DNA from 2 places in the Carnobacterium divergens DSM 20623 genome. Region 1 is predicted to be linked to the other one. Evidence: a T-box and tRNA genes for the amino acid it is inferred to sense, from the RefSeq annotation. Region 1 holds a T-box; the other holds one or more tRNA genes.

The links. The T-box of region 1 lies ahead of ileS (isoleucine--tRNA ligase). A T-box ahead of a tRNA ligase gene usually reads a tRNA of that ligase, here a tRNA-Ile.
Positions count from the first base shown of each region.
Region 2: it has a tRNA-Ile gene. The T-box ahead of ileS (isoleucine--tRNA ligase) is inferred to sense a tRNA for this amino acid. The anticodon was not compared.

Region 1 covers NZ_JQLO01000001.1:625,010-641,254, forward strand. The annotation lists gene BR52_RS03100 (YggS family pyridoxal phosphate-dependent enzyme) at 1-662, shown strand, start outside; gene BR52_RS03105 (cell division protein SepF) at 682-1,179, shown strand; gene BR52_RS03110 (YggT family protein) at 1,201-1,491, shown strand; gene BR52_RS03115 (YlmH family RNA-binding protein) at 1,512-2,294, shown strand; gene BR52_RS03120 (DivIVA domain-containing protein) at 2,376-3,062, shown strand; T-box leader at 3,060-3,276, shown strand; gene ileS (isoleucine--tRNA ligase) at 3,343-6,129, shown strand; gene dapF (diaminopimelate epimerase) at 6,252-7,244, shown strand; gene cspD (cold-shock protein CspD) at 7,473-7,673, shown strand; gene alsS (acetolactate synthase AlsS) at 8,016-9,680, shown strand; gene budA (acetolactate decarboxylase) at 9,715-10,431, shown strand; gene BR52_RS03150 (alpha/beta hydrolase) at 10,536-11,465, shown strand; gene BR52_RS03155 (glucosamine-6-phosphate deaminase) at 11,516-12,223, opposite strand; gene BR52_RS03160 (GlsB/YeaQ/YmgE family stress response membrane protein) at 12,353-12,604, opposite strand; gene BR52_RS03165 (toxic anion resistance protein) at 12,812-14,047, opposite strand; gene BR52_RS03170 (5-bromo-4-chloroindolyl phosphate hydrolysis family protein) at 14,049-14,792, opposite strand; gene macP (cell wall synthase accessory phosphoprotein MacP) at 15,118-15,375, shown strand; gene BR52_RS03180 (5'-methylthioadenosine/adenosylhomocysteine nucleosidase) at 15,394-16,086, shown strand; gene BR52_RS03185 (cysteine hydrolase family protein) at 16,099-16,245, shown strand, end outside.
Region 2 covers NZ_JQLO01000001.1:346,250-362,494, reverse strand. The annotation lists gene BR52_RS01860 (TcaA second domain-containing protein) at 1-460, opposite strand, end outside; gene BR52_RS01855 (DUF5105 domain-containing protein) at 530-1,597, opposite strand; gene yidD (membrane protein insertion efficiency factor YidD) at 1,749-1,988, shown strand; tRNA gene BR52_RS01840 (tRNA-Glu) at 2,988-3,059, opposite strand; tRNA gene BR52_RS01835 (tRNA-Ser) at 3,080-3,167, opposite strand; tRNA gene BR52_RS01830 (tRNA-Ile) at 3,199-3,272, opposite strand; tRNA gene BR52_RS01825 (tRNA-Gly) at 3,285-3,355, opposite strand; tRNA gene BR52_RS01820 (tRNA-Asp) at 3,368-3,441, opposite strand; tRNA gene BR52_RS01815 (tRNA-Met) at 3,498-3,570, opposite strand; tRNA gene BR52_RS01810 (tRNA-Ser) at 3,608-3,697, opposite strand; tRNA gene BR52_RS01805 (tRNA-Glu) at 3,721-3,792, opposite strand; tRNA gene BR52_RS01800 (tRNA-Ser) at 3,813-3,900, opposite strand; tRNA gene BR52_RS01795 (tRNA-Ile) at 3,932-4,005, opposite strand; tRNA gene BR52_RS01790 (tRNA-Gly) at 4,018-4,088, opposite strand; tRNA gene BR52_RS01785 (tRNA-Phe) at 4,099-4,171, opposite strand; tRNA gene BR52_RS01780 (tRNA-Asp) at 4,186-4,259, opposite strand; tRNA gene BR52_RS01775 (tRNA-Met) at 4,316-4,388, opposite strand; tRNA gene BR52_RS01770 (tRNA-Ser) at 4,426-4,515, opposite strand; tRNA gene BR52_RS01765 (tRNA-Ile) at 4,549-4,622, opposite strand; tRNA gene BR52_RS01760 (tRNA-Met) at 4,640-4,713, opposite strand; tRNA gene BR52_RS01755 (tRNA-Ala) at 4,742-4,814, opposite strand; tRNA gene BR52_RS01750 (tRNA-Pro) at 4,829-4,902, opposite strand; tRNA gene BR52_RS01745 (tRNA-Arg) at 4,940-5,013, opposite strand; tRNA gene BR52_RS01740 (tRNA-Leu) at 5,017-5,105, opposite strand; tRNA gene BR52_RS01735 (tRNA-Gly) at 5,159-5,230, opposite strand; tRNA gene BR52_RS01730 (tRNA-Thr) at 5,235-5,310, opposite strand; tRNA gene BR52_RS01725 (tRNA-Leu) at 5,324-5,408, opposite strand; tRNA gene BR52_RS01720 (tRNA-Lys) at 5,448-5,520, opposite strand; tRNA gene BR52_RS01715 (tRNA-Val) at 5,522-5,597, opposite strand; rRNA gene rrf (5S ribosomal RNA) at 5,623-5,738, opposite strand; rRNA gene BR52_RS01705 (23S ribosomal RNA) at 5,828-8,749, opposite strand; tRNA gene BR52_RS01700 (tRNA-Ala) at 8,914-8,986, opposite strand; rRNA gene BR52_RS01695 (16S ribosomal RNA) at 9,076-10,630, opposite strand; gene BR52_RS01690 (GNAT family N-acetyltransferase) at 11,174-11,701, opposite strand; gene BR52_RS01685 (glucose-6-phosphate isomerase) at 11,788-13,134, opposite strand; gene BR52_RS01680 (hypothetical protein) at 13,260-13,649, opposite strand; gene BR52_RS01675 (CvfD/Ygs/GSP13 family RNA-binding post-transcriptional regulator) at 13,748-14,125, opposite strand; gene BR52_RS01670 (MalY/PatB family protein) at 14,297-15,472, shown strand; gene BR52_RS01665 (ROK family protein) at 15,511-16,245, opposite strand, start outside.

The sequences.
Region 1 (16,245 bases):
AAAATTTAGAAGCAGTGGAGTCAACGCTATGCCAAGCAATTAATACAGTTGGGCGTAAACGCTCAGATGTAACGTTGATTGCAGTGACAAAAGCTGTTTCTAATGAAGTAACAAAAGAAATTTATGATTTAGGAATTCGTCATTTAGCTGAAAATAGACCAGAAGGTTTACAAGCAAAAAAAACTTATTTACCAGATAATGACATCAAATGGCATTATATTGGTAATTTACAAACGAGAAAAGTGAAGCAAGTTATTAATGAAATTGATTATTTTCATGCGTTAGATCGCATTTCTTTAGCTAAGGAAATCGAAAAGCGTGCAGAACACACAATCAATTGCTTTCTTGAAGTGAATGTTACAGGTGAGGAGTCGAAACATGGCATAAATCCTTCAGAGATTGAAGCTTTTATTGATTCTTTACAAGACTATTCTAAAATAAAAATCATCGGTCTAATGACAATGGCTCCAATCGATGCAGATGAAGCAACTATTCGCAAAGCCTTTTCAACTCTTTATCAACTAAAAAATACGATTCAAGTTAAAGGCATTTCATACGCTCCCTGTACAGAATTGAGTATGGGAATGAGTAATGACTATCAGATTGCTGCCGAGGAAGGCGCGACATTTGTACGAGTTGGAACAGCTTTGTTTAAAGACTAAAATAAGGGAGGACGAGAATATGGGACTCATGGGTAATTTTAGCCAATTTTTTGGTTTAAATGATGAAGAAGAAGATTATGAGTATGAAGAATACGATCAAAAAACTGAAAAAGCAGCAGCGCCTATTCAAGCTCAAGAGAAAGCTTACACTGAACCAAAAAGTAAAGCATCATTTAACACACGCAATGTCAACGCTGTTAAGACAAGCAATAAAGTTGTTCCCTTGAATCAACAAGCGATTCCATCTCAATCTAAAATTGTTGTTTTTGAACCGCGCGTTTATTCAGAAGTTCAAGAAGTTGCAGATTTGTTAATGGCAAATGAATCAGTGATTTTAAATTTCAATCGGATTGAAGAAGATCAAGCTAAACGAATTGTGGACTTCTTAACAGGAACCATTTATGCAATTAGTGGAGATATTCAACGTATCGGCGATGAAATTTTCTTGTGTACACCACCAAATGTTGAAATTGATGGTATGTTAACAGAAATGATGCGCGATAAGGAATTCTACTAGAAAGAGGTGTTTGAAAACAATATGATAGATATTTTAATATTTGTGTACAGAGTGTTATCCGAAGCGATTAATATTTATTCTATTTTAATTGTTGTCTATGCCCTGCTGTCTTGGTTACCTGGCGCTTATAATTCTAAGCTAGGAGAAATATTAGCCAGACTTTGTGAGCCTTATTTAGATGTCTTTAGAAGAATTATCCCACCAATTGGAGGGATTAGCTTTTCACCAATTGTGGCATTGATTGTTTTAAGTTTAGTAAATCGTGGACTTTATTATGTTTTAATGTTTTTAATTCAAACCATAGCATCATAAGAATAAGGGGGCGCTGAAAGATGATTGAAAATGTGTATCAGCATTTTAGAAAAGAAGAGCGCTCTTTTATTGATGCTGTAACGGGTTGGATTCAAGAATGTGAAGATCAATATACACCCTATTTGACCAAGTTTTTAGATCCTAGACAAGTCTATATTATTGAAACGTTGATTGGCAAAAGAAGCGAACTAAAATTGTATTTATTTGGCGGATACGAATCAGCTGAGCGAAAACGAGCCTTTATTTGCCCAGAATATTTTATTCCCAAGCAAGATGATTTTAAGGTTGCTTTATGTGAGATTCATTATCCTGTAAAGTTTGCTCATTTAACTCATAGTAAGATTTTAGGAACTCTAATTTCAACTGGGGTAAAACGGGAGTTTTTTGGAGATATTATTTGTGATGGAGAACGTTGGCAATTTTTTATAGATGAATCAATGGAAAGTTATGTTCGAAATCAAATTGAAAAAATTGGCAATGTGTCGATTCGAGTTGAAGAACGGACCTATGTAGACATTATAACCCCAATTGATGATTGGAGTTATATTAGCGGGACGGTTTCATCCATGCGAATAGACACGATTATTTCAAGTATTTTCAATATTTCAAGACAACGAGCAAAACAGTTGATTGAAGCTGGTAAAGTAAAATTGAATTGGGCAGAAATCTTGCGACCTGATTTTGAAATAGGCTTGTTAGATATTTTATCTGTTCGAGGTTTTGGTCGAATTCAGATCAAAGAAATTGAAGGTAAGACTAAAAAAGACAAATGGCGAATTCGATTCGGTGTTCTTTTTAAATAACAAAAGACATTTCTTGTAGAAATTCCATTTGTAGCTTATAATAGTAAACAACAATATAAAATGAAATTGGAGGTGTCTTCCATGGTGTTAACTCCGTTAGATATACATAACAAAGAGTTCCCTGTCAAGATGCGTGGATATGACCAAGATGAGGTCAATGATTATTTAGATCAAATCATTAAAGATTATGAAATGGTGCTAAAAGAGAAACGTGAATTAGAGAAACAATTAAAATTCAGCGAAGAAAAAGTAGAACATTTCAATAACTTGCAAGATGCTTTAAATAAATCGATTATTGTAGCTCAAGAGGCAGCAGATCGCGTAAAAGAAAATGCAAATAAAGAATCTAAAATTATCATGATGGATGCTGAAAAAAATGCAGATCGTTTACTAGATGAAGCTGTTACAAAAGCACGCAAAATTAGCATTGAAACAGATGGCTTGAAAAAACAAAGTCGTGTGTTTAAACAACGTCTACAATTAATGATCGAATCACAATTAGAAATGGTACGCAACAAGGAATGGGATGAGTTGTTACAAACAACACCAGGAGAAACCTTGGAAATTCCAACTTTAAAAGAAGTTTTAGCAGATTTACCAAAAGCAACTGAAGACACGGAAGAAGTAGCAATCCAAGAACCAATTGATGTCGCAGATATTAAAAAATTTGATGATGTTGATACAAGTGTAGCAGAAGAATCGCCAGAAGATTTAAACTACCGAGTAGAAGGTACACTGGAAGCTATTGAATTGCCAGAAGAAAAATAAATGACTTTGAATAGAACAGAAAAATGATAACAATACTTTTAGCGAGCTAGTGAATGGTGAAAGACTAGCAAGTCCCTGTTATGATTAGATCCTCTAGGAGTCAATTAGCTGAAACTAAGTAAGCTAATTCGTTTGATTGGCGTTAACAATTACTTGAGGAGAAAAAGAAATTTTTCTTAAACTTGGGTGGTAACACGAAGACTTCGTCCCTACTATAGGGGTGGAGTCTTTTTTTAATAAATTAAACTAAATTTTAAAATAGATAAGGAGTTTATATAACATGAAAATGAAAGAAACATTACAGCTTGGAAAAACAGATTTTCCAATGCGTGGAAATTTACCAACAAGAGAAGTGGAATGGCAAAAAAATTGGGAGACTGTTGACATTTACGCTCAACGTCAAAAATTAAATGAAGGCAAACCAAGCTTTGTTTTACATGATGGCCCTCCTTATGCAAATGGCAATATCCATATGGGGCATGCCTTAAACAAAATCAGCAAAGACATCATTATCCGTCATAAATCAATGTCAGGTTTCCGTTCACCATACGTTCCTGGTTGGGATACTCATGGTTTGCCAATCGAGCAAGCTTTAACAAATAAAGGAGTTAAGCGCAAAGAAATGACAGTCGCTGAATTCCGTAAAAAATGTGAAGAATATGCATGGGAGCAAGTCAACAAACAACGTGAAGATTTCAAACGTTTAGGTGTTGCTGGAGAATGGGATCATCCTTATGTAACGTTACAACCAGAATACGAAGAAGCACAAATTCGTGTCTTTGGAAAAATGGCTGAAAAAGGCTATATTTACAAAGGATTAAAACCAATTTACTGGTCACCTTCAAGCGAATCAGCACTAGCAGAAGCGGAAATTGAATACAAAGACGTTAAATCTCCTTCAATCTACGTCGCATTTAAAGTAGTAGACGGAAAAGGAGTCTTAGATACTGATACGTCCTTAGTTATTTGGACAACAACGCCTTGGACAATTCCTTCTAACTTAGGAATCTCAGTAAATGCCTTATATGATTATGTAGTTGTTTTAGCTGACGGCAAAAAGTTTGTAGTGGCTAAGGACCTATTAGAAACGGTTCAAAATGCAATTGGCTGGGAGTCTGTTGAAGTTTTAAGTGAATTAAAAGGGTCTGAAATGGAATATATGACGGCACAACATCCACTATACGAACGCACCTCATTAGTAATGGTCGGCGATCATGTGACGTTAGACGCTGGTACTGGTTTAGTTCATACAGCTCCAGGACATGGTGACGATGACTTTATTATTGGCCAAAAATATAAATTAGGTGTTTTATCACCAATTGACGATCGTGGTGTCTTCACTGATGAAGCTCCTGGTTTTGAAGGTGTCTTTTATGACAAAGGAAATAAATTGATTACAGAAGCTCTTGACGAAAAAGGAGCATTACTAAAACTTGATTTCTTTACTCATAGTTACCCACATGACTGGAGAACAAAAAAACCGGTTATTTTCCGAGCAACACCGCAATGGTTTGCTTCAATTGATGACATCCGCGCGGATATTTTAACAGCTGTTGAAGGCGTTGAATGGGTTCAAAAATGGGGAATGACTCGTCTTTATAATATGGTTCGTGATCGTGGCGATTGGGTTATTTCAAGACAACGTGCATGGGGTGTTCCATTGCCAATTTTCTATGGTGAAAATGGAGAAGCTATTATTACTCCAGAAACAATTGACCACGTTGCGACATTATTTGGCGAACATGGTTCAAATGTTTGGTTTGAAAGAGAAGCAAAAGACTTATTACCTGCAGGATTTACTCATCCATCAAGTCCAAATGGTGAATTTACAAAAGAAAATGACATTATGGATGTTTGGTTTGATTCAGGCTCTTCTCACCAAGCCGTTTTAGCAGCGAGACCTTATTTAACGTATCCAGCTGATATGTATCTAGAAGGGTCAGATCAGTACCGTGGTTGGTTTAACTCAAGTATTACAACAAGTGTCGCAATTAACGGAATTGCACCATACAAAACGGTTCTTTCTCAAGGGATGGTATTAGATGGTGAAGGTCGCAAGATGAGTAAATCAATCGGAAATACGATTTTACCTGAAAAAGTTGTGAAACAAATGGGCGCAGATATTATTCGTTTATGGGTAGCTAGTGTTGATACGCAAGCAGATGTTCGAGTAAGTGATGAAATCTTAAAACAAGTTTCAGAAGTTTATCGTAAAATCCGTAATACTTTACGTTTCCTATTGGCAAATACATCTGATTTTGATCAAAAAGCAGATGCAGTCGACTATAACAATTTGCGTTCAGTAGATAAATATTTAATGATTCGACTAAATCAATTAGTTGGAAAAGTAGAAGAAAGCTATGAAAAATATGAATTCTCTACAATTTATCAATTAATCAACAACTTCTGTACGGTTGACCTATCACAATTTTATCTAGACTTTGCTAAAGATGTTGTTTATATTGAAGCGGCAGATGCCTATGAGCGTCGTGCAATGCAAACTGTTTTTTATGAAGTATTAGTAACATTAACAAAATTATTGACACCAATTTTACCTCATACAGCCGAAGAGGTTTGGGATTTCTTAAACGAGGAAGAAGACTATGTTCAATTAGCAGAAATGCCAGAAGTGACTCATTATCCAAATGAAGAAGAATTAGTGGATATGTGGGAAGCCTTTATGGACTTAAGAAATGATGTTCAAAAAGCACTAGAAGAAGCGCGAAATGAAAAGAAAATTGGAAAATCCTTTGAAGCAAAATTAGTGCTTTATCCAAATGAACAAACGAAAGCGTTGATTGCTGCTTTAGATAGCAATCTTGCTCAACTGTTTATTGTGTCTGATTTAGAAGTAAAAGGCATGAAAGAAACAGCACCTGAAAATGCATTACAATTTGATTCTGCAGCCATTTTGATTGAAAAAGCTGAAGGAGAAACTTGTGAGCGATGTCGTGGAGTGAAACATGACGTTGGCAGTCATTCAGACGCTCCAAACTTGTGTGATCGTTGTGCTACAATTGTCGAGGAACATTATCCAGCAGCTCTTTTACCAGAAGAAGCGGAGTAAATTCAATTGAACCGAATCTTAGAAATTAAGATTCGGTTTTTTTACTCAATGAAGTAAATAGTCAACTAATCGTTTTTATGATAAGATAATGTTATTAAAATGGACATAGAGGAGTGGTTTTGATGGAACTTGACCTGATAAAAGTTCACGGTTCAGAAAATAGTTTTTTCATTCTTGATGAAACAATTTTAGAAAGACCTTTAACAGAAGCAGAAATAATGAAAGTAACAACAACGTTAACGAATCGTGAAACAGGTTTATTGAATGGAGCAGATGGAATTCTATTAATCACTAAGAGCTCACAGCCGGAAGCAGTTGCTAAAATGCGTGTAATCAATAGTGACGGTAGTGAAGCGAGTATGTGTGGCAATGGGTTAAGAACGGTGGCGCGTTACCTTGCAGAAAAAGAGCAATTAGATTACTTTCATGTAGAAACGATGCATGCCAATTTATTAGTTCAAAAAACCACTGAAATTGGGAATGATGTTGCAACCTATCAAGTAGAAATTTCACCTGTATCTTTTCAAACTTCTACACTGCCTTTAATTGGCAAAGGAGAAACGTTAATCAATCAGCCATTTAAAGAGCTAGATTCAAAGCTGTTATTTTCAGCAGTGGCGGTTCCAAATCCACATTTAATTAGTTTTGTTGACCATGAAACAATGGAGAGTCCTTTACTTGAAGAAATAGCACGATTCGTTAATGGAGAAAACCCTTATTTTATTGATGGCGTTAATGTTAGTTTTGTTGAAGTATTAGGAAAAGATCAAATTTTTGTGAAAACTTATGAGCGTGGCGTTGGTTTTACAAATGCTTGTGGGACAGCGATGTCTGCCAGCAGTCTAATGTATGTTTTATTAAAAGAGGGGTCATTTGATCAAAAAATTCAAGTTTTCAATCCAGGTGGAATGGTTCAAACGATTGTTCATCAAGACAATGAAGACAATTATTGGATGGAATTAATTGGAAATGCTACCTATTTACAAAAAATCACACTATCGTTATCAGATGCACAAAAGGGTGATTTTAGTAATAGCCAATTAATGATTTTAAATGAAAATGACGCGTATCAAGAATTTATCAAAGAGGCTCAAAACGTTTTAAAAAAGAACTAAAAATATATTAAAAAGGTTATTAAACCAACGTGTAAAACCCTTGCATAAGAAAAAATATTGAGCTATAATGGATTCGTGATGGGTTTACTTTTATAATGGCGAGAAGAGTTTGAATTCAAGAGGACTTGAATGGTTTATTTCTCTTTTAATTAAAATAGAAACAACTAAACTTGGACTTTTTATCAAAGAAATCTATTGCAAAAAGAGATAAATGGAGGTCACGGACAGATGGAAAAAGGTACAGTAAAATGGTTTAACAGTGAAAAAGGTTTTGGCTTTATCGAAGTAGAAGGCGGAGAAGATGTATTCGTACATTTTAGCGCAATTACAGGTGACGGTTTTAAAACACTTGAAGAAGGCCAACCAGTAGAATTCGAAATCGTTGAAGGAAATCGTGGCGCACAAGCAGCTAACGTTGTAAAACTATAATTTTTGAATTCAATCAAAAGAAGTGACTCCTTTCTATGGAGTCACTTCTTTTTTTTACTTGCATCAAATTAAACTTGAAAAAGATATAAAAAATACAAAATTGTATTAATATAAGATCGGATTAAAAAAGTAAAGAGAGCAGAATAGGCCTTAATAATTAGTTGTAAACGTTTTATATATTAAGGCGATTAGAGTAAGGCTTTTTCCTCGCGAGTGTTCCTATAATTTGTTATTTTATAGTTGGAAGTTTTCTGTTTCAATTAGTTGTAAAATCTATTACTTATGATATCATTATATAATATGAATAGTTAAAGTTAAATGAGATAGGTGGAGGAATTGAATATGTCAGAAAAAATAAAATATGGTGGAGACGCTGTTGTCGATAGTTTAATTAATCACGAAGTCGAGTATGTTTTTGGAATTCCGGGAGCAAAAATTGACCGTGTTTTTGACAGTTTATTAGATAGAGGACCTGAATTAATTGTCGCTCGTCATGAACAAAATGCTGCATTTATGGCTGCTGGAATTGGACGATTAACAGGTAAACCTGGCGTTGTAATTGCAACCAGTGGACCAGGAGCAAGTAATTTGGCAACTGGATTAGTCACTGCAACTGCTGAAGGAGATCCAGTTCTTGCAATTGGAGGACAAGTGAAACGAGCTGATTTGCTAAAACTGACACATCAAAGTATGGATAATGCTGCTTTGTTTGAGCCAATTACAAAATACAGTGCTGAAATTCAAGAACCAGAAAATATTTCTGAGGTGATGTCAAATGCGTATCGTGCAGCTAGAAGTTCAAAACAAGGCGCAAGTTTTGTGAGTATCCCTCAAGACGTCATTGACTCACCAATAAAAAATGCTGCCATTATGCCTTTGCAAGCCCCTAAATTAGGACCTGCCAGTCCAGTAGAAATCACGTTGCTTTCTCAACGAATTAAAGAAGCTAAACTACCAGTTTTATTATTAGGCATGCGTGCGTCAAGTTCTGAAGTTACTCAAGCCATTCGGAACATTATTGCAGTATCTGAAATTCCAGTAGTAGAAACTTTTCAAGGAGCAGGAATTATTTCTCACGATCTTGAAAAGAACTTCTTTGGACGAGTGGGATTGTTTAGAAATCAACCAGGAGATATGTTATTAAAACGCAGTGATTTAGTGATTACGATTGGCTATGATCCAATAGAATATGAAGCACGAAATTGGAATGCTGAGTCGGATGCTAAAATTATTGTCATTGATGACACACCTGCTGAAATTGATCAGTATTTCCAGCCTGAAAAAGAATTGATTGGGGATATTGCACAAACATTAGATTTTTTATTACCCTATTTAAAAGGTTATCAATTAGCAAGTGATTCAAAAAATTATTTAACAACGTTACAAGAAAAATTAGCCGAACGAGATGTCCCACCAGAAAATGGAAAATCTTCTTATACTCACCCGCTAGCAGTGATTTCAGAACTACAAAAAATAGTGACGGATGAAATGACTGTAACAGTAGATATTGGAAGTCATTATATTTGGATGGCACGTCATTTTAGAAGTTACCAACCACGCCATTTATTATTTAGTAATGGAATGCAAACACTGGGTGTTGCGCTACCTTGGGCTATTTCAGCGGCGTTGGTTCGTCCGAATACTCAAATTGTATCTATTTCAGGTGATGGTGGATTCTTATTTTCAGCTCAAGAGCTTGAAACGGCAGTTCGTCGGAATCTAAATATCGTACACTTAATTTGGAATGATGGACGTTACAATATGGTAGAATTTCAAGAAGAAATGAAATATGGTCGTGCTTCTGGTGTTGACTTTGGACCTGTTGATTTTGTGAAATATGCCGAAGCTTTTGGTGCGGTAGGTATGCGTGTAGATGAACCAACCAAATTAAAAGAAGTTCTTAAAGCAGCCTTTGCTACAGAAGGTCCCGTTATTGTAGATATTCCAATCGATTATCAAGATAATAAAGAGCTTGGAAAAACAATTTTACCAGACCAATTTTATTAAAAAAGTCCTAGAGATTGAAAGGAAGTACATTGTCGTGAACTCAAACAAAATTTTATTTCAACATGGAACATTAGGAACATTAATGGCAGGCTTATATGATGGGACATTTTCTATTAATGAGTTATTAAGTCATGGAAATATGGGGATTGGGACGTTAGACGTTTTAGATGGTGAATTAATCGTCTTGGATGGTGAAGCTTTTCAAGCCAAATCGGATGGAACAATAGTGAAACTGTCTGGAAAAGAATTAGTTCCATATGCTGCTGTAACCTACTTTGAAGGAGAAAAATATGAACTGCTTGAAAATGAAATGACAAGCGAAGAAGTGAAAACTTTCTTAAGAGAAAAAATGAGTAGTTTAAATACGTTTTCTGGGATTAAAATCAAAGGACATTTTAAAATAATGCACGTGCGTATTATCCCGAAACAAGAAAAACCTTACCAACGTTTTATTAATGCTTCTCGTATGCAACCTGAGTATACGCAAACAGATGTTGAAGGAACAATTGTTGGTTTCTTTGCGCCTGATTTATTTCAGGGAGCTACAGTAGCAGGTTTTCATTTGCATTTCATTGATAAAGACCAACAATTCGGTGGGCATATTTTAGATTTTGTACTTGAAAAAGGTGTTTTAGAAATTCAAACCCTTGAAACACTAGAGCAACACTTTCAAATTCATGATGAAACATTTTTAAAATCAGAATTTGATGAAACTAACTTGCACGAAGAAATTCAAGAATCAGAAGGATAAGAAAGAGAGGCCCAGCTAAAAAGTTGGGCTTTTTTTTGTAAAAAATTACTTGCTTCTCTTATAAAAGTTTAATAAAATGAATGAGATAAGAAAAGAGGTAGAGAATGAAAAAGATGATCATTATACTTGGAAGTCTAGTTGTAATCATTGGGATTGCGCTTTTTGGAGCAGGAATGTATTTTTACAATGTTGCGATTGCAATCAATGACAAAGATTTTTTAGCAGCAGAACCTAGTAAAAAGGATGACCCTTGGAAAACACAAAAAGAATGGTATCAATCAGCACCAAGAGAAAAACGCTCGATTACGTCAGACGATGGCTTGAAATTAAATGCACTTTATATTCCAGCAGCAGAGCCGTCTAAAAAAACAGTTATTTTAGCACACGGTTATGGTGGGAATTATGAACAAATGAGTCCCTATGCTAAGCTTTTCCATGATTGGGGTTACAATGTACTCGCACCAGATGCCAGAGGTCACGGAACAAGTGAAGGCTCTTATATCGGATTTGGTTGGCATGAGCGGAAAGATTATTTGAAATGGATTGACTTAATGATTACTGAAACAGGTAGCGCGACTGAGCTGGCTCTATTTGGAGTAAGTATGGGTGGCGCGACCGTTATGATGACAAGTGGGGAAGAATTGCCAGCAAATGTAAAAGTGATTGTCGAAGATTGTGGTTATAGTTCAGTAACAGATGAATTAGTTTATCAATTAAAGGATATGTATAACTTGCCAAGTTTCCCATTGATACCAGTGACAAGTGTGGTTACCAAATTAAAAGCAGGTTATTCATTTGGTGAAGCAAGTGCAGTGGAACAATTGAAGAAGAATAAAACTCCGATGCTCTTTATTCATGGCGATAAAGATTTATTTGTCCCAACAGAAATGGTTTATGAGAATTATGAAGCAACTACAGCACCAAAAGAGCTTTATATAGTCAAAGGCGCCGGACACGCTGAAGCTTATGTAAAAGATAAAAAAGGCTATGAAAAAGAAATTCATGATTTTGTTTCAACTTATATTAAGGAGTAAGATAAAAAGAACGCTCATTCACACAGAATGAGCGTTCTTTTTAGTTGTCATTAACTTAATTGACTTGCAGCCTCTTGATCTAAAATAACTGTTAAATTTGGATGAAGCTTTAAAATAGAAGAAGGAATATTAGGATCAACAGGACCCTCTAATGCTTTCTTAATAATAGCAGCTTTATGTTTTCCATTTGCAATTAAAATAAGATGCTTCACGCGCATAATACTTGCCGGTCCCATTGTGACAAATGAGTCAGGAGTTCTTTCTCCTAAATCATTAACCAAGCTTTTGTACCATGGATATTTTGGTGCTACAGTTACTTGGTAGGTGAAGTTTTCAAATTTTGTAGAACCAGGCATATTGCCACAAAAATGACCGTCAGCACCAATTCCAATTAGCATGGCATCCAACCCACCAACAGCTTCTATTTCCTCGTCATAGCTTTGATAATTGGCAGGAGAGACAAAGTGAACATGTGATTCTGGAATTCCAGCAGGTGTCAAAAATTGCTCCCTCAATAAACCTTCCGTCATACCAACTACTTCATTTTTTAATGGAACTTCATCAAAGCTATAATAATGAACGTTGGATAAATAGGATTTGTTTTTAACTAACGGTGCTAATGCTTCATAAATTTTCTTAGGGCTATTTCCAGCTGTAATTGAAAGATTGACACGACGATCATTTAACATTTTTCCAACTATTAGTTTAGTAGCAGTTTCACTCATTTTTTTATAAGACTCTTCAATAATTAATTGCATATTCGTTCCTCCCATTAGTTAGTAATTGTTATCGTTTTCATATGTATAAGTATAAAGCGTGTAATGCATTACATAGCAAGTAGTTTCCTTAAATAAAAAAAATAAACCCTCTTAGAGGGTTTATTTTTTTTATTTATTACGATTGCCAACAATTAAAGAGTAGATGAAAATTAAAATAACTGCACCAATCAAAGCTGGTAAAATTGCAAAACCACCAATTGAAGGTCCCCAACTACCAAATAATGATGATCCTACCCAAGATCCTAAGAATCCTACGATAATGTTCCCAATCACACCACCTGGTACGTCTTTACCAAGAATCATACCACCGATAGCTCCTAAAATACCACCTACGATAATTGACCAAATAAATCCTAACATTGTACATTCCTCCAATCACTTAATTCTATTAATCATTTAAGATTACATTAATAGTATAGACATAATTCGTTCACAATTCAAAAGATATGCTCATACATCTGGAAATTCTAAGAAATTAAGCTAAAGATTAAATAACGAAAATAAAAGAGGGGATAAAATAAAAAGGAGCAGAGAAACCATCTATTGGTTTCTCTGCTCCTTTAAAAGTTATTTCAAATATTGATTAGCTTGATTATCGTCGGAAGTTAAAGCGAGTAATTTATCTCGTAAATCGGTTTCCATTACAGATAATTCTTTTTCAGCTTCTTTCCGTTTTACACGACCTTCTTGTTGAATTTTCAATGTTTCTTGTAGGGTTTCAACTAAGTCATCTTGTGTTTGTTGTAAGGTTTCGATATCAATCACGCCACGCTCATTCTCTTTAGCAGTTTCAATTGCTGAGATTTTTAACATAGCAGAATTTTTCTTCAATAAGTCATTCGTTGTTTCAGAAACTTGTCGTTGAGCAGTGACAGCATCTTTTTGACGAAGAAGGGTTAGCGCAATTGCAATCTGATTTTTCCAAAGAGGAATTGCTGTATTAATCGAAGATTGAATTTTTTCTGCCAAAGCTTGGTTTGTATTTTGAATCAAACGAATTTGCGGAGCTTGCTGAATTGTCATTTGGCGAGCTAATCTTAAGTCATGGGTACGTTTTTCAAGGCGATCTAAAAATTGGTTTAAGTCATTGACAACTTGAACATCCATTTGATCATTTGACTGTTCAGCTTGTTTAATTGCTTCTGGAATTAAGGTAACTTGTAATTCTTCCATCTTAACTTCGCCTGCAGCAATATAAATATTTAGTGCATCAAAGTAATCTTTATTTTTTTGGTAGAGCTGCTCTAGCATCATGTTGTCATTTAATAAGCCATTTTTTTCTCGGTCTAGTTTAATGGCAATCTTATCAATTTGCGCACCGATTTTTTGATATTTAGAAGTCATCTCATAAATTGATTTACGAACTTTACCAAATATTTTTTTGAAAACATTGTTATCTTCTGCTCGTAACTCATCTGGATTTGCTTCGTTTAAACGGTACATTAAGTCATTTAAAGACTCTCCAATCTCACCAGTGTCTTGATTTTGGACATGATTTAACATTGTATGAGAAAATTCACCTAATTTTTGTTGCGCAGCGGCACCATAGCTCATAATAGCTTGGGCATTGGCAACATCAATTTGTTCAGCTAATGCTTTTGCTTGGACTTGACGTTCTTTTGGCAAACGATCAATCATTCGTGGGGCAGGTGCATCCGCACCAACTGCTTGTAAAGGGTCAACTTGAACGCTTGGTGCAGCCGTTGCATCTGAAAAAGGATTTGCTAATAACTCATCTAATTCATTGTTTACTTCTTTGATTGTGGGTTCTTGTGGTTGAATGGTATCATCTAATTCAGTCATATTATAGTCGCTCCTTTAACGATTCATTTGAATCTTCGTTTTCAGTTAAATTTGTTGCTTCATTATCTCTTGCAAGAGTTTGTTTTGCAAGTTCTAGCTCGATGTCCATGTCTTCTAAATCATTAGACATAAAATGTTCATAGTCTGTTGCAATTAACTGACACATTTGGTCAATCGTGGTCGCACTTTTATCAAGGACATCAAATGTTGCTTTATTTTTAACTTTATGTTGGTTGATTTCAATATATTTACTTGTTAACTCAACTAGGGAAGGTAAGTGAACATATAAAAATTGATCCACTTCATGTAAACGTCTTGGTTCTTCCACGATTTCTTTAAAAAGTGATTTTGTTAATTGAATCGTGTCATTGCGAGTTTCAATTGTTTTTAATTTAGAAACTTGAATGAAATTTTTTTCCAATAGAACGATTTGATTTTTAGCTGTATTCATTGTTTCTCTAAAGAAGATCATTTCTTCTTTAGATAGCCCTTGTTGCAAATAAAAGTCTTCTTTTTCAGAAGTTAAGCGTTGTAATTTTTCATCCGTTGCCTTTTGCAAGCTCGTTCCGTTTTTATTTTTACGTTTGAAAAACAAAAATACACCTCCGATTAAGACTGTCCATAGAATGGAAAGAAATAGGCCTACTTTAAAGAAAAAAAGTAGCAGGATAAAGATTAGTAAGCAAGAAACACTGCCAATCGTGTAAGATAAAATATCTGAAATATTTTTGAGTAATTTTTTCATATGTCTCAACTCCATTAGTTGTATTTATTAAAATTTCCGTTTTTTTCATCGGGTGATGTAGTTCTATTTTAGCACAAATCTAGCTACTTATCCTATGCGACTAAAGAAGTATTTCCATCTAAGTCTTTTAGAATAGAGAGAAGCAAAATAATAAGAAAAGAATGAATTCTAATTGAAAATTATCGATGAGCACGGTATGATAGGTCATAATAAGAGGCTAGCGGGTTTTAAAAGTTAAAGGAAAAACAAGTAAATAAGTTTATAATTAGTTAGGCTAATTAATAGGCATTATTAAATGTAAGAATGAAAGTGAGTGAATCGCTACATGTCTAAACCAGAAATGACTCGAACGGAATTAAAAAAATTAAAGGAGCAAGAAGAAAAAAATCGCAAAAAACGTGACAAAGAACGCCTTAAGGTTGAAAGAGAGTATCAAAAGCAATTAGAAAAAGAGGGACAAGTAACAAAAAGTCGAGTGATTGAAAATGAAAAAAGTCGTGAAACTGGGCGTTTTTTAACGAAAGCTATTTTGATTGTGGCGGTTTTATTAGCAATTGTTTTAGCAATTGTATTTCTTGTTTAAAAAAAAGGAGTTTTATAGATGAAAATTGGAATTATTGGTGCAATGGAAGAAGAAGTTATCCTATTAAAGAGCAAAATGACTGTTACAAAGGAATGGACTGAAGCGAAAGCTGATTTCATTGAAGGGACTCTTGACGGTATTGAAGTTGTTTTGGTACGTTCGGGAATTGGAAAAGTAAATGCAGCTATTACAACTACGTTACTGTTAGCAAAACATGATATTGATTTGGTCATCAATACAGGATCTGCTGGCGGCATTGGACAAGGGTTGAAAATTGGCGATGTCGTCGTTTCTTCAGAAATGGCCTATCATGATGTGGATGCGACCGTTTTTGGTTATGTAATTGGTCAGGTTCCACAAATGCCTGCTCGTTATGTTGCAGATGCAGCAATCGTTGAGAAAGTAATTGAAGCAGCTAAAAAAGCTAGCTTAACGCCAGTTAAAGGCCTAATTGTAACGAGTGACTCCTTTATTGCTGGAAAAGAAGCAACCACAAAAATTATGAAGAACTTTCCAGACGTGTTAGCCGCTGAAATGGAAGGCGCAGCAATTGCACAAGTCTGTCATCAATTTGACGTTCCATTTGTGATTGTGCGTGCCATGTCAGATACGGCTGATGAAGAAGCAGGGGTTACTTTTGATGAGTTTATTATTGAAGCTGGGAAAAAATCTGCTTTGATGGTGATGGAACTTATTCATGATTTAGCATAAGGAGGAATTAAGATGAGAGCTCTTTTATCTATTGATTATACGAATGATTTTGTTGCAACAGACGGTATCCTTACTACAGGAGAAGCAGGACAGAAAATTGAAAATCATTTAGTTGATGTTACGAGAGATTTTATTTCAGCAGATGAATATGTTGTATTT
Region 2 (16,245 bases), 280 kb from region 1:
AACGCGTGTCATAATTAATTAATTTTTTTTCAGCATCTCTTAAAATAATTTTATCTGCATCTGTACTAATAGTAATATAACGAGGTTGAACCTCTACTTGATACTTAGGAAAAATTAAAAATTGACGTTTTTTTGATACAATTTTAAAAAAAGAGTCATTCTGATACGATTCATTCGAATCAGTCAGCTGTTCATTTAAACTTTCAAAAAAAATATTTTTCTTATCTTTATCATTTTCAAAATAATTTATAAAAGACTTTATATCTGATTTTTTTAGAGCTAAATTTTTTTCAGAGCTAACCATACTGTTTTGTAGCTCTGTTATATTTTTTTCGGAAATTAAAACTTCAAAGTTGTTAACAAATTTTGACTTGCTAGTAGTATAGAACCCAACACTTATAACTAATATAAAAATAAGAATACAAGTTATTGCAAGCAAAATTTTATCTTTATTTTTCATTTTCTCGCTCCTATTCTTTTTGAAATAAAAAGCCCATACTATAAATATAGCACAGGCTTAATAAAATAATTAATCTACATTTCCAGTAAAAGCACGTAACAGATTTTCATTTGAAGCATCTACATTACTCTTCATACTAATATCCCATTTTCCGGCTTTTTTAGTTAGTAAAACTTTAATATCATTTCTTGGTTCCCCAAGTTCACTTTTTTCTAAAATTTCTGGATATTTTGTAAGAGCATATTGTTCAGATTTTTCAGAATCATAAGTGTCATTCTCATCATTATATTCTTCTTTGTATTCTCTAATAATGTCAATAATAGAATCATTTGATAAACCTTTAAATTTAACTTCCACTAGGGCTTTTTCACCAGTATTACCAAGTAATTTTGTTTCAATCGTAGCTCTTTTAGCTTCAGTTTCTTGATAATTTTTAAATAAAGTTGTTAACTCATCATCTGTTGGTTTGTAATTATAAACAACATAATCTTTTGTTACTTTATTAAAAGCTTTTTTGAATTCTGCAATTGCCTCTTCACTATTAGTCGATACTAAATTATCATAATTTTCATTTTCTTTATTTAAAAAAACAACATCCATATAAGCATCTAAAGCCTTTTTAGGTTCATCTAATTTTTTCAAACTATCTTTGTATTGCGTTTGATCAACCGCAAGTTCAACATCTTTTTTATTGTCTTCATCAAATGAATTCGTTGCAAAATTTAAGGAGTATTCTTTATCCTTTTTGACATTGAATAAGATAGTTAATTTTAAACTTTTATCAGCAGACAATTTTCCGCCTTCTTCAGATGTTTTAAATCCACTTTTATAGTCGGTAATTGGATTAATTTTTTCATCTTCACCTTTTTCATACAGAGCGAAATTATCCGCTGTAATGTACATTTGCTCTTTACTTTTATTTTTCACTTTAACTTGTAAAGCAATATAAGTATCTGATCCGCCTTCTCCATCCTCACTAAAAGGAACAACATATTCACCTTTTTCAATTTGAACTTCTGCTACTTTACTTTTAGCAATCGGTTTGTCATCACTCTTTGAATTTTTTGTATTTCCCCCACATCCAGCAACTACTAAAGTTATTAGAAGTACTGATAACAACAACATTTTCTTTTTCATTTTCCAACTCCTATTAATATTTATTTAAAAAACTTTCATTATAAATGATACCATACACTTGTTATCATATCAAATGTTTTTTAATTAATTCTTGACTTATTACTCAAGTTACACTACCATAAGCATACATGAATAATATAAAGGTAGATGAATGATGTTAAAAAAAATACTAATTGGCTTTGTTCAATTTTATCAAAAATTTATATCCCCAATGTTTCCTCCAAGTTGCCGATATACTCCTACTTGTTCTAGTTACATGATTCAATCAATTGAACGATTCGGTGCAATAAAAGGAACTGGAATGGGAATTTGGCGCATTCTACGTTGCCACCCATTTGTTAAAGGTGGCTACGATCCTGTTCCTGAAAAAAAAGGCATGAACATTAATTAATTTAAACTCTTTTTGCTGTATACTTCTTCTTTTTTTGGTAAAATAGAAGAAGTCTATCTTAAAAGGAGTTTTTTTATTTGATTCAAATGAGACAAAATTTCACACGTACCTTATTTTTTAATCCCCTATTTCTTATTTTTATATCCCCATTCACACTAATCTTATTAGGAACAGTTCTTTCTATTCAATTTAGTTCCTTCAAATTCACTTCATTTTTACTACTGTATTTATTTGTTCTACTAAATCAATTTCTTGAAAAAATTTTTGCTTATCACCAAAAAGAAAAACATGAATTAAAGTTACTACCAATTATTCTTTTTGAAATTTTAAATTTACTACTTATGTTTTACTTTACACTATCAAATAACTTTTTAATTGGGATCTTACTTCTGCTCTATAGTATCGTCATCCATCTTCAATATATTCCGTATAATTTAAGCTTGAGTTTATATTCTTTAATTTTAACAAGTTTATTTAAAGGAGGAATCTTGACTTACATTAGCTTTTATATCCAAACTGGTTTTATATCTAAAGAACTTTATTATTGGAGCCTTTCATCAATCATCTTGCATGTATTTATAGGCTACAGTAAGCAGCTCGTTGAAGTAGATTTGCAAACGAAAATAACCTCAAAAAAATCTTTTTTATATCTAATTTCCCTTATTCTAAGTACCTATATTTTTACCTTTTTAAGTCTCTATCTTCCTAACTATCTTAAAAACTGGATTTTTCTTTTATTACTAAGTATCCCACTAGCAATAAAAGTCATACAATTATTTCAAGTAAATAAAATCAATCACTCTACTAGTTACAAAATAAAACTAATCAATCTGTTCCAAATACTATTTACTATCTTACTATGTATTACAGCCTTGATTAAAGTATTTGTTACCCAAAAATGATAAACGAATGAAAAAGACATTACCGAGGTAGCTCTCAGTAATGTCTTTTCATTCGTTTATAAAACAAAAAAAGTCTTCTGATAATCAGAAGACTCAATGACCCGTACGGGAATCGAACCCGTGATACCGCCGTGAAAGGGCGGTGTCTTAACCGCTTGACCAACGGGCCTTTTTATTAAAATTAAAATACGGAGAAGGAGGGATTTGAACCCTCGCGCCGCGTTAACGACCTACACCCTTAGCAGGGGCGCCTCTTCAGCCACTTGAGTACTTCCCCAATCCAATATTTTAAAAGTATTTATTTACAATGGGCCTAAATGGACTCGAACCATCGACCTCACGCTTATCAGGCGTGCGCTCTAACCAGCTGAGCTATAGGCCCATAAAAAAAAAAAGCGGGTGACGAGAATCGAACTCGCGACAACAGCTTGGAAGGCTGTGGTTTTACCACTAAACTACACCCGCAATACTATAAAACGGTCTGGACGGGACTCGAACCCGCGACCTCCTGCGTGACAGGCAGGCATTCTAACCAGCTGAACTACCAAACCAAAAATGTATGTTGTATTGCGTCACTTCTTCTCTTTAAACAAGTGTTTTAGAGAAATTGCGGGGACAGGACTTGAACCTGTGACCTTCGGGTTATGAGCCCGACGAGCTGCCAACTGCTCCACCCCGCGATAATTTAAATGTTTCTCTACTTAATAAAAAGTAGTAAGGAGGATAAGGGATTCGAACCCTTGCGTGGTTTTACCCACCTGACGGTTTTCAAGACCGTTCCCTTCAGCCGGACTTGGGTAATCCTCCGAAAAAAAGTTTTTATAAAACTATGACCCGTACGGGAATCGAACCCGTGATACCGCCGTGAAAGGGCGGTGTCTTAACCGCTTGACCAACGGGCCTTTTTATTAAAATTAAAATACGGAGAAGGAGGGATTTGAACCCTCGCGCCGCGTTAACGACCTACACCCTTAGCAGGGGCGCCTCTTCAGCCACTTGAGTACTTCCCCAATCCAATATTTTAAAAGTATTTATTTACAATGGGCCTAAATGGACTCGAACCATCGACCTCACGCTTATCAGGCGTGCGCTCTAACCAGCTGAGCTATAGGCCCATAAAACGTAAAAGCGGGTGACGAGAATCGAACTCGCGACAACAGCTTGGAAGGCTGTGGTTTTACCACTAAACTACACCCGCAAAATAAATATGGCGCAGGACAGAATCGAACTGCCGACACATGGAGCTTCAATCCATTGCTCTACCAACTGAGCTACTGAGCCAAATATATTTCTAACGGTCTGGACGGGACTCGAACCCGCGACCTCCTGCGTGACAGGCAGGCATTCTAACCAGCTGAACTACCAAACCAAAAATGTATGTTGTATTGCGTCACTTCTTCTCTTTAAACAAGTGTTTTAGAGAAATTGCGGGGACAGGACTTGAACCTGTGACCTTCGGGTTATGAGCCCGACGAGCTGCCAACTGCTCCACCCCGCGATAATTTAAATGTTTCTCTACTTAATAAAAAGTAGTAAGGAGGATAAGGGATTCGAACCCTTGCGTGGTTTTACCCACCTGACGGTTTTCAAGACCGTTCCCTTCAGCCGGACTTGGGTAATCCTCCGAAAAAAATAATATGAATATTTGAATATATCAATGGACCTTGTAGGACTCGAACCTACGACCGAACGGTTATGAGCCGTTTGCTCTAACCAACTGAGCTAAAGGTCCGAGGTCTATTCATTTAATAGCGGCGAAGGGGATCGAACCCCCGACCTCCCGGGTATGAACCGGACGCTCTAGCCAGCTGAGCTACACCGCCAAAATAATTATATCTAAGTTTTTAAAAGTGGAGCCTAGCGGGATCGAACCGCTGACCTCCTGCGTGCAAGGCAGGCGCTCTCCCAGCTGAGCTAAGGCCCCATAATTAAAATCAATCGGGAAGACAGGATTCGAACCTGCGACCCCTTGGTCCCAAACCAAGTGCTCTACCAAGCTGAGCTACTTCCCGTTTTGAACTCGAAGATATGATCTTTATTTCTAAAGAATGCACCCAAGAGGGGTCGAACCTCTAACCGCCTGATTCGTAGTCAGGTACTCTATCCAGTTGAGCTATGGGTGCAAATGGTGCCGAGGGCCGGAATCGAACCGGCACGGTGATCACTCACCGCAGGATTTTAAGTCCTGTGCGTCTGCCAGTTCCGCCACCCCGGCATGGAATGTGGATCAGATTTTTCAATCTGGGCAATCTTATTATTAGTCTAACAAGCGGAAAACGGGGTTCGAACCCGCGACCCCCACCTTGGCAAGGTGGTGCTCTACCACTGAGCTATTTCCGCAAAATGGTGCCGGCTAAAGGAGTTGAACCCTCGACCCTCTGATTACAAATCAGATGCTCTACCAACTGAGCTAAGCCGGCTATATAAAATAAATGGTGCGGGTGAAGGGACTTGAACCCCCACGCCGTTAGGCGCTAGATCCTAAATCTAGTGCGTCTGCCAATTCCGCCACACCCGCAAAAGTATGGCATAACTACACATTTGAAATGCTTAGTTATGAGTCATGTAGGATTCGAACCTACGACCCTCTGATTAAAAGTCAGATGCTCTACCAACTGAGCTAATGACTCATGGTGGAGGTTAACGGGATCGAACCGCTGACCCTCTGCTTGTAAGGCAGATGCTCTCCCAGCTGAGCTAAACCTCCATATGAAATTTAAAATAAATAATCTGCGTGGCAACGTCCTACCCTCACAAGGGGAAACCCCTAACTACTATCGGCGCTGAGAAGCTTAACTTCTGTGTTCGGCATGGGAACAGGTGTATCCTTCTCGCTGTCGCCACCACACTTCTTATTTAGTTGAGACAACTTCGTTCTCTCAAAACTGGATATTGTAAGCACAATTTACTTTTTGATTCATGTGTTCCACCATTTATTTGGTTAAGTCCTCGACCGATTAGTATTGGTCCGCTCCATACATCGCTGTACTTCCACTTCCAACCTATCTACCTGATCATCTCTCAGGGGTCTTACTTGCCGAAGCAATGGGAAATCTCATCTCGAGGGGGGCTTCACGCTTAGATGCTTTCAGCGTTTATCCCTTCCACACATAGCTACCCAGCGATGCTCTTGGCAGAACAACTGGTACACCAGCGGTGTGTCCATCCCGGTCCTCTCGTACTAAGGACAGCTCCTCTCAAATTTCCTACGCCCGCGACGGATAGGGACCGAACTGTCTCACGACGTTCTGAACCCAGCTCGCGTACCGCTTTAATGGGCGAACAGCCCAACCCTTGGGACCGACTACAGCCCCAGGATGCGATGAGCCGACATCGAGGTGCCAAACCTCCCCGTCGATGTGGACTCTTGGGGGAGATAAGCCTGTTATCCCCAGGGTAGCTTTTATCCGTTGAGCGATGGCCCTTCCATGCGGAACCACCGGATCACTAAGCCCGACTTTCGTCCCTGCTCGACTTGTAGGTCTCGCAGTCAAGCTCCCTTCTGCCTTTACACTCTACGAATGATTTCCAACCATTCTGAGGGAACCTTTGGGCGCCTCCGTTACTCTTTAGGAGGCGACCGCCCCAGTCAAACTGCCCGTCTGACACTGTCTCCCACCACGATTAGTGGTGAGGGTTAGAGTGGTCATACAGCAAGGGTAGTATCCCACCAATGCCTCCACCGAGACTGGCGTCCCGGCTTCTATGGCTCCTACCTATCCTGTACAAGCTGTACAAACACTCAATATCAAACTGCAGTAAAGCTCCATGGGGTCTTTCCGTCCTGTCGCGGGTAACCTGCATCTTCACAGGTACTATAATTTCACCGAGTCTCTCGTTGAGACAGTGCCCAGATCGTTACGCCTTTCGTGCGGGTCGGAACTTACCCGACAAGGAATTTCGCTACCTTAGGACCGTTATAGTTACGGCCGCCGTTTACTGGGGCTTCAATTCTGAGCTTCGCCGAAGCTAACCCATCCTCTTAACCTTCCAGCACCGGGCAGGCGTCAGCCCCTATACGTCATCTTACGATTTTGCAGAGACCTGTGTTTTTGATAAACAGTCGCCTGGGCCTATTCACTGCGGCTGACCAATTGGTCAGCACCCCTTCTCCCGAAGTTACGGGGTCATTTTGCCGAGTTCCTTAACGAGAGTTCTCTCGCACACCTTAGGATACTCTCCTCGACTACCTGTGTCGGTTTGCGGTACGGGCAGATTGTTTCTAACTAGAAGCTTTTCTTGGCAGTGTGACATCAGGAACTTCGGTACTATTAGTTCCCTCCCCATCACAACTTGTCCTTATAGTAGCAAGCATTTAACTCACTTCAAGACTTATTGCTTAGACGCGCATATCCAACAGCGCGCATTCCTTAGCCTACTGCGTCCCTCCATTGTTCAAACAAAACAAACTGGTACAGGAATATCAACCTGTTGTCCATCGCCTACGCCTATCGGCCTCGGCTTAGGTCCCGACTAACCCTGGGAGGACGAGCCTTCCCCAGGAAACCTTAGTCATACGGTGGACGGGATTCTCACCCGTCTTTCGCTACTCATACCGGCATTCTCACTTCTAAGCGCTCCACTAGTCCTCACGATCTAGCTTCAACGCCCTTAGAACGCTCTCCTACCATAGAACCCTAAGGTTCTATCCACAGCTTCGGTGTACTGTTTAGCCCCGGTAAATTTTCGGCGCAGGGTCACTCGACTAGTGAGCTATTACGCACTCTTTAAATGATGGCTGCTTCTGAGCCAACATCCTAGTTGTCTAAGCAACCCCACATCCTTTTCCACTTAACAGTAACTTTGGGACCTTAGCTGGTGGTCTGGGCTGTTTCCCTTTCGACTACGGATCTTATCACTCGCAGTCTGACTCCCGGATATAAATCAATGGCATTCGGAGTTTATCTGAATTCGGTAACCCTAGAAGGGCCCCTAGTCCAAACAGTGGCTCTACCTCCATGATTCTTAATTCCGAGGCTAGCCCTAAAGCTATTTCGGAGAGAACCAGCTATCTCCAAGTTCGATTGGAATTTCTCCGCTACCCACACCTCATCCCCGCATTTTTCAACATACGTGGGTTCGGTCCTCCAGTGCGTATTACCGCACCTTCAACCTGGACATGGGTAGGTCACTTGGTTTCGGGTCTACGACCACATACTCATTCGCCCTATTCAGACTCGCTTTCGCTGCGGCTCCGTCTTATCAACTTAACCTCGCATGTAATCGTAACTCGCCGGTTCATTCTACAAAAGGCACGCTATCACCCATTAACGGGCTCTAACTATTTGTAAGCACACGGTTTCAGGTACTCTTTCACTCCCCTTCCGGGGTTCTTTTCACCTTTCCCTCACGGTACTGGTTCACTATCGGTCACTAGGGAGTATTTAGCCTTGCGGGATGGTCCCCGCGGATTCCGACGGAATTTCTCGTGTTCCGCCGTACTCAGGATACACAACAGAGTGAACTTTGTTTCAAATACGGGGCTTTTACCCTCTTCGGCGGACCTTTCCAAGTCGCTTCTTCTACAAAATTCATTTATGACTCTTAATGTCGTGTCCTACAACCCCAAAGAGCAAGCTCTTTGGTTTGGGCTCTTCCCGTTTCGCTCGCCGCTACTCAGGGAATCGAATTTTCTTTCTCTTCCTGCAGGTACTTAGATGTTTCAGTTCTCTGCGTCTACCTCTACTAACCTATGTATTCAGTTAGTAGTAACATCCTATAAAAGATGCTGGGTTCCCCCATTCGGAAATCTTTGGATCAAAGCTTACTTACAGCTCCCCAAAGCATATCGGAGTTAGTCCCGTCCTTCTTCGGCTCCTAGTGCCAAGGCATCCACCGTGCGCCCTTATTAACTTAACCTATTTTGATTACTCAAAATTGTCGTTAATACGTTTTATCTTACGATAAGAACGTTAAAAAACTCATTTAAAACGCGGTGTATACATTGTTTCTTTTTTCATAAATTGCTTTCTTACAATATCCAGTTTTCAAAGAACAAATTAATTTTGCAACCTAAGTTACAATGGAGCCTAGCGGGATCGAACCGCTGACCTCCTGCGTGCAAGGCAGGCGCTCTCCCAGCTGAGCTAAGGCCCCTTTTTAAGGGTATTTAAATGAGAAGATTAGACCTCTCAAAACTGAACAAAGTAATGACGAATGTGTGGGGTTTCCGTAATATTCCTTAGAAAGGAGGTGATCCAGCCGCACCTTCCGATACGGCTACCTTGTTACGACTTCACCCCAATTATCTATCCCACCTTAGACGGCTGGCTCCTAAAAGGTTACCTCACCGGCTTCGGGTGTTACAAACTCTCGTGGTGTGACGGGCGGTGTGTACAAGACCCGGGAACGTATTCACCGCGGCGTTCTGATCCGCGATTACTAGCGATTCCGGCTTCATGTAGGCGAGTTGCAGCCTACAATCCGAACTGAGAATGGCTTTAAGAGATTAGCTTGGCCTCACGACTTCGCGACTCGTTGTACCATCCATTGTAGCACGTGTGTAGCCCAGGTCATAAGGGGCATGATGATTTGACGTCATCCCCACCTTCCTCCGGTTTGTCACCGGCAGTCTCACTAGAGTGCCCAACTGAATGCTGGCAACTAGTAATAAGGGTTGCGCTCGTTGCGGGACTTAACCCAACATCTCACGACACGAGCTGACGACAACCATGCACCACCTGTCACTTTGTCCCCGAAGGGAAAGCTCGATCTCTCGAGTGGTCAAAGGATGTCAAGACCTGGTAAGGTTCTTCGCGTTGCTTCGAATTAAACCACATGCTCCACCGCTTGTGCGGGTCCCCGTCAATTCCTTTGAGTTTCAACCTTGCGGTCGTACTCCCCAGGCGGAGTGCTTAATGCGTTAGCTGCAGCACTGAAGGGCGGAAACCCTCCAACACTTAGCACTCATCGTTTACAGCGTGGACTACCAGGGTATCTAATCCTGTTTGCTCCCCACGCTTTCGAGCCTCAGCGTCAGTTACAGACCAGAGAGTCGCCTTCGCCACTGGTGTTCCTCCATATATCTACGCATTTCACCGCTACACATGGAATTCCACTCTCCTCTTCTGCACTCAAGTTCTCCAGTTTCCAATGACCCTCCCCGGTTGAGCCGGGGGCTTTCACATCAGACTTAAAGAACCGCCTGCGCTCGCTTTACGCCCAATAAATCCGGACAACGCTTGCCACCTACGTATTACCGCGGCTGCTGGCACGTAGTTAGCCGTGGCTTTCTGGTTAGATACCGTCAGGGGATGAGCAGTTACTCTCATCCTTGTTCTTCTCTAACAACAGAGTTTTACGATCCGAAAACCTTCTTCACTCACGCGGCATTGCTCCGTCAGACTTTCGTCCATTGCGGAAGATTCCCTACTGCTGCCTCCCGTAGGAGTCTGGGCCGTGTCTCAGTCCCAGTGTGGCCGATCACCCTCTCAGGTCGGCTATGCATCATGGTCTTGGTGAGCCATTACCTCACCAACTAACTAATGCACCGCGGGTCCATCCATAAGTGGTAGCCGAAGCCACCTTTCATCAAGCGACCATGCGGTCACTTGAAATATGCGGTATTAGCATCCGTTTCCGAATGTTATCCCCCTCTTATGGGCAGGTTACCCACGTGTTACTCACCCGTCCGCCACTCACTTGGTCGAAAAGCAAGCTTTTCAACTTCGTGCGTTCGACTTGCATGTATTAGGCATGCCGCCAGCGTTCGTCCTGAGCCAGGATCAAACTCTCATATAAAAGTTATGATTAAGACCGAAGTCTTATGCTCATTTTTGATTGCTAGCGAATAATTATTCACTATTTTGTTTGTTTCTCTTGACCTAGTCAAGAGACCCTACACATTTGGTTCGTCTTACTTTGTTCAGTTTTCAAAGGTCTAAGTTGTTTCGTTGTCGTTTTAACAACTTCTATATATTAACATTCGTTTAGAAGTTTGTCAACACTTTTGAATAAATATTTTTTCGATTGAATAATTATTCATATCTGTCGTCGTTCTTAATTGACGACTTAGAAATATTATCACATTCAATCAATGTTTGTCAACACTTATTTAAAAACATTTTTCAATGTCTTTCTAGGAGTTATTAGCTCTTAGCGACATCAACTACTATACCAAGTTTCTGATTATTGGTCAATAGAAATCTACACATTTTTATACATTTTTTTAATAAGCCGTACAATTCTATTTATAGACCCGATTTCATACTGGATAATCCAGTATTTTAACGCATGTTAAACCTTATTACATACGTGTTTATTGATAAGTTAGATTGCTTAGACTTAGCAATCTAACTTATACAAATTGAAATCTGCTATTTGTTCTCCTGCATCATGTTGGTAAATTGTTTTAAAAAAGTTAAATCCTGCATTTTGATATAATGCATTTAAAACTTTATTATCCGCAATACAATCCAATCGAATTTCTTTTTTACCTTTAGATTTGCTATATTTTTCCACTTCAGTGAGAATTTCCATCGCTATACCTTGACCTGAATAATGACGATTAATCGCTAATCGATGCAAGTAAAAATAATGATCACTCTTGTCTACTCCCCAAAGTTCCTGATCCCATGAACTTTGTTTATTCCACAAAATACACATTCCGGCTAGGGCATCTCCCTTAGTAAAATAAAAAACATCTCCTCTTTCAATAGCTGATTTTGTATCGTGATTGTCCTTTCCTTCCAAAATGCCGTTCCATTGCTTAGAACCTTTTGCTTTTAACCATTTTGCAGATTCTATCAACAAATCAGTTATAAGTGTGTACTCCTTCATACTGGCTTTGTTTAACTTTAGTTGTGTATTCATTTTTCCCTCTTTTCTTCTATAGTAAGATATAAAAATAGACATGCACTTTTAAGTACATGTCTATTTAGTTTGTTTAATGAGATATTTTATAGACGTTCATTTAATTCTTTTGCTAACTCTTCGAAACCAGGTTTACCTAAAAGGGCGAACATATTTTTTTTATAAGCTTCGACTCCTGGTTGGTCGAATGGATTGACACCATTTAAATAACCTGAAATTCCTACTGCAATTTCAAAGAAGTACATCAAGTAGCCTAATGTGTACGCATCTGTTTCTGGAATTGTAACTAACAAGTTAGGAACTTCTCCATCTGTGTGTGCCAATAATGTTCCTTGGAATGCTTTTGTGTTTACAAAATCAATTTCTTTTCCTTGTAAATAACCTAAACCGTCTAAGTCTGATTCTGTTACTGGGATTTTAATATCATGACGTGCTTTGTCTACTTTGATAACTGTTTCAAAGATATTGCGACGTCCTTCTTGGATATATTGTCCTAGGGAGTGTAAATCAGTTGAAAAGTTTGCACTTGATGGATAGATGCCTTTTTGGTCTTTTCCTTCTGACTCTCCGAATAACTGTTTCCACCATTCTGAGAAGTATTGTAGACTTGGTTCATAGTTGATTAAAAGCTCGGTTACTTTTCCTTTGCGGTATAAAGCATTACGAACAGCTGCATATTGATATGCTTCGTTTTCTTCTAGTTTATCACTTGAATAAGCAACGCTAGCGTCAGCAGCACCTTTCATTAAAGCATCAATATCTGCTCCACTTGCTGCGATTGGCAATAATCCAACGGGTGTTAAAACAGAGAAACGTCCTCCTACATCATCTGGGATAATAAACGATTCGTATCCTTCTGCGTTGGCTTCTTCTTTTAAAGCGCCACGAGCTTTGTCTGTTGTTGCATAAATACGTTTTTTAGCTTCTTCTGCTCCGTATTTTTTAATTAGTAATTCTTTAAAGACGCGGAATGCGATTGCAGGTTCTGTTGTTGTACCTGATTTTGAAATGATGTTTACTGAGAAATCACGGTCGCCAATTACTTCAATTAAATCATGTAGGTAGCTTGAACTAATGCTATTTCCAGCAAAGAAAATTTGTGGTGCTTTACGGTCTTCTTTGCCTATTAGGTTATAGAATGAGTGGTTTAAAAAGTCTAAAGCAGCTTTTGCTCCTAAATAAGAACCGCCAATACCAATTACAATCAGGATTTCAGAATCTGATTGAATTTTTTTAGCTGCAGCTTTAATTCTGCTAAATTCTTCTTTATCGTAAGCAGTTGGTAAATCAATCCACCCTAAGAAGTCACTGCCTTGTCCTGTTCCTTTACGTAGCATCTCATCTGCCGTTGTTACTTGTTGTTGTAAGTAATCAACTTCGTGTGGTTGTAAAAATTGGTCGATTTTTGAATAATCAAATTGAATATGTGGCATATTTTACCCTCCGATATTAAATTTTACAAGCTTTGTATTCCCTTTCTACTTTAGTAGTTTTTGAAGGAAAATGCAAGAAAAAACAGGAAGTTCTTTTAAATAAGAGCTTCCTGTTTTAGTTATATTTAAAATTGTGGTACTCCTGAGATTTCCCAAGTTTTCAATGCATCTCTCAAAGCACTTGTGTGCTGCCATGACAAATTGGATTCTGAAGGTTTTAAAAGCATTTCTAAATTTTCCATTTCTTTTGGCATTTCAAATACAAATAAAGGAATTCGCATGTCATCTACTACGGCATTTGTTAGTTCAAATAAATTTAATGATGAGACTTCAATGGTTAATTTCTCTTTTAAATCTTCTAAAATACTGGCTAAACCAGTTCTATCTTTTGATAGTTTTGTTGCCGGAAAAGAAAAGTCATCTGCTTTGCCAGACTGATTGGCAACTAAAAATACGGACTTTCCATCCTTATCAAGAGCCATTACGGTTCCTGCAACCCATTGTTTCTCAATCATTTTATATGCACCCCACACTATAATTTTAACTTCTAGAAATAGTACAATTTGTATCATAACATAATTTTTTAAAATTAAAAGCTCTAATTAATAATTAATTAATTGTTTCGGGCTTTCTCATCTTTTTTAGCTTCTTCAATCCATTTTGGTAGCATTTTCGCAATGGATTGAAATCCTGGTTTGACTGCTTTGTCTTGCCTGTTTTTGCGTTTTTTATGGTGGTATTGGAATGTAACATTTTCTTCAAGTGATCGCATTGATAAACTGATTTTCTTAGTGTACTCATCAACGTCAATAACCATTACTTCGATTTCTTCTCCAACTTGAAGAACATCATTTAAATTTTTAACAAAGCCATGTTTGCATTCTGAAATATGAACAAGTCCCTGCGTTTCTTTATCTAACGAGACAAATGCTCCGTATGGCTGAATGCCGGTTACTTTGCCTTTTACAATAGTTCCGATTTTGTAGTTCATGTTTTCACCTCTTTTGTTTAGATTTTCATGAATCAATTCTAGTTCATTATAGCACCACTTTTTTAGAAATGGGGAATTTTTACTTATTTATTCGTGTAACTATTTTTGAGAAAACGTCTTCAATGCAGTATACTACTCTATATAGAATGTTTTTATTTAAGGGGGAATTTTATGGAAAGTCATTTTGATGAGGTTATTAATCGCTTAGAAACAAACTCGATTAAATGGGATACGTTGGAAGATCGTTATGGATCAACTGAGGTTTTACCAATGTGGATTGCTGATATGGATTTTAAAACGCCAAAAGTTGTGTTGGATGCTTTAAAAAACACCTTGGAAAACTGTCCTGTTTTGGGGTATACAAAAGCACCTGATTCACTTTATGAGGCAATTATTGATTGGCAGCAACAGAAACACAATATGTCTTTAACAAGAGAGGCTATTTTATTTTCACCAGGTGTTGTGCCTAGTCTCGCGTTAGTTGTCAATGCCTTTACCTCACCTGAGGATAACGTTATGATTCACGATCCAGTATATCCTCCCTTTACGTCTATGATTACTGCCAATCAACGAAAGGTCCTTCGTTCTGAACTGACAATTAAAGATAACCAGTTTGTCATGAATTTTGAAGAAATAGAACAGCAATTCAAAACAAAGGATGTAAAATTGTTTATTTTATGTAATCCTCATAATCCTGGTGGACGAGTTTGGTCAAAAGACGAATTGATACAGCTTAGTGAACTGTGTTATAAATACAAGGTTATTTTAGTAAGTGATGAGATTCATGGTGATCTGATTTTTAATCCACATCGTTTTACTTCAGTCGTAACGATTGATGAACGTTATCAGGATTTTGTTGTTACCTTAACGGCTGCAACAAAAACATTTAATATGGCTGGAACAAAGAATTCAATGATTTACGTTTATAATGAAGGTTTACGAAATCTATTGGTTCAAGAACAACATAAATCAGAACAAAGTGGCATTAATACTTTCGGTTATGTAGCAACAGAAGCAGCTTATCGATTAGGTGATGATTGGTTAGCTGACTGTTTAGACTATCTGGAAGGAAACTTAGCTTTGGTAGTAGACTTTTTTGCAACTGAATTACCTGAAGTAATGGTTGTCAAACCACAAGGAACTTACTTAGTTTGGTTTAATGCTTCTTCTTTAGGATTAGAGGACCAAGCCTTGACTCAGCATTTTGTGGAGGTAGGAAAAATTGGGTTGAATGCAGGCATTGACTTTGGTCCTGCTGGTAGTCAATTTCTTCGGATGAATATTGCCACATCAAGAACAACTTTAGTCGAAGGGTTAAAACGAATTAAATATGCGTTTACTCATTAAAAATACCATTCAGTCTTTAAAGGACTGAATGGTATTTTTTATAGACTGTCTGCTGCTAGTAGTAGGCAACCTGTAATTCCAGCATTATCTCCAAGTGCTGGTGGGACGATGTACTCATCTAATGGAGGAACTTGAACATAACCTGCTAGCATTTTCTTAAATTCTTGACGTACTAGTGGGAATAATTGTTCTTGTTTCATCACACCACCACCCAATACAATTCTTTCTGGGCTTAAAATCAACGTGTAGTTCATCAATGCTTGCGCTAAATAGTAGGCTTCCATTTCCCAAACGTGTTTTTCATCCGCTAAATGATGTCCTTTTTTCCCGTGACGTGCTTCGATTGCCGGTCCTGCTGCTAAGCCTTCTAGGCAATTTTCATGGTAAGGACAAGTACCTTTATAGGTTTCATCTGGATGAAGACGGACTAAAATATGTCCCATTTCTGGATGTCCAAATCCTTGTAGTAGCTTTCCATTCATGACAGCGCCACCACCTACTCCTGTTCCAACGGTTAAATAAAGGCAACTTTCGGTTCCTATTGCTGCGCCTTTTTTGATTTCACCTAGCGCTGCGGCATTAACATCTGTTGTCCAGCCTACTGGTATCTGGTAACGCTCTTTTACTGCACCTAGAAAATCATAGTTTGTCCAAGCAACTTTTGGGGTTGTTGTAACATAGCCGTATGTGCTGGATTTTAAATTAACATCAATTGGACCGAATGAGCCAATTCCGATTGCATCTAGTTGGTAATTATCAAAAAATGCAAATAC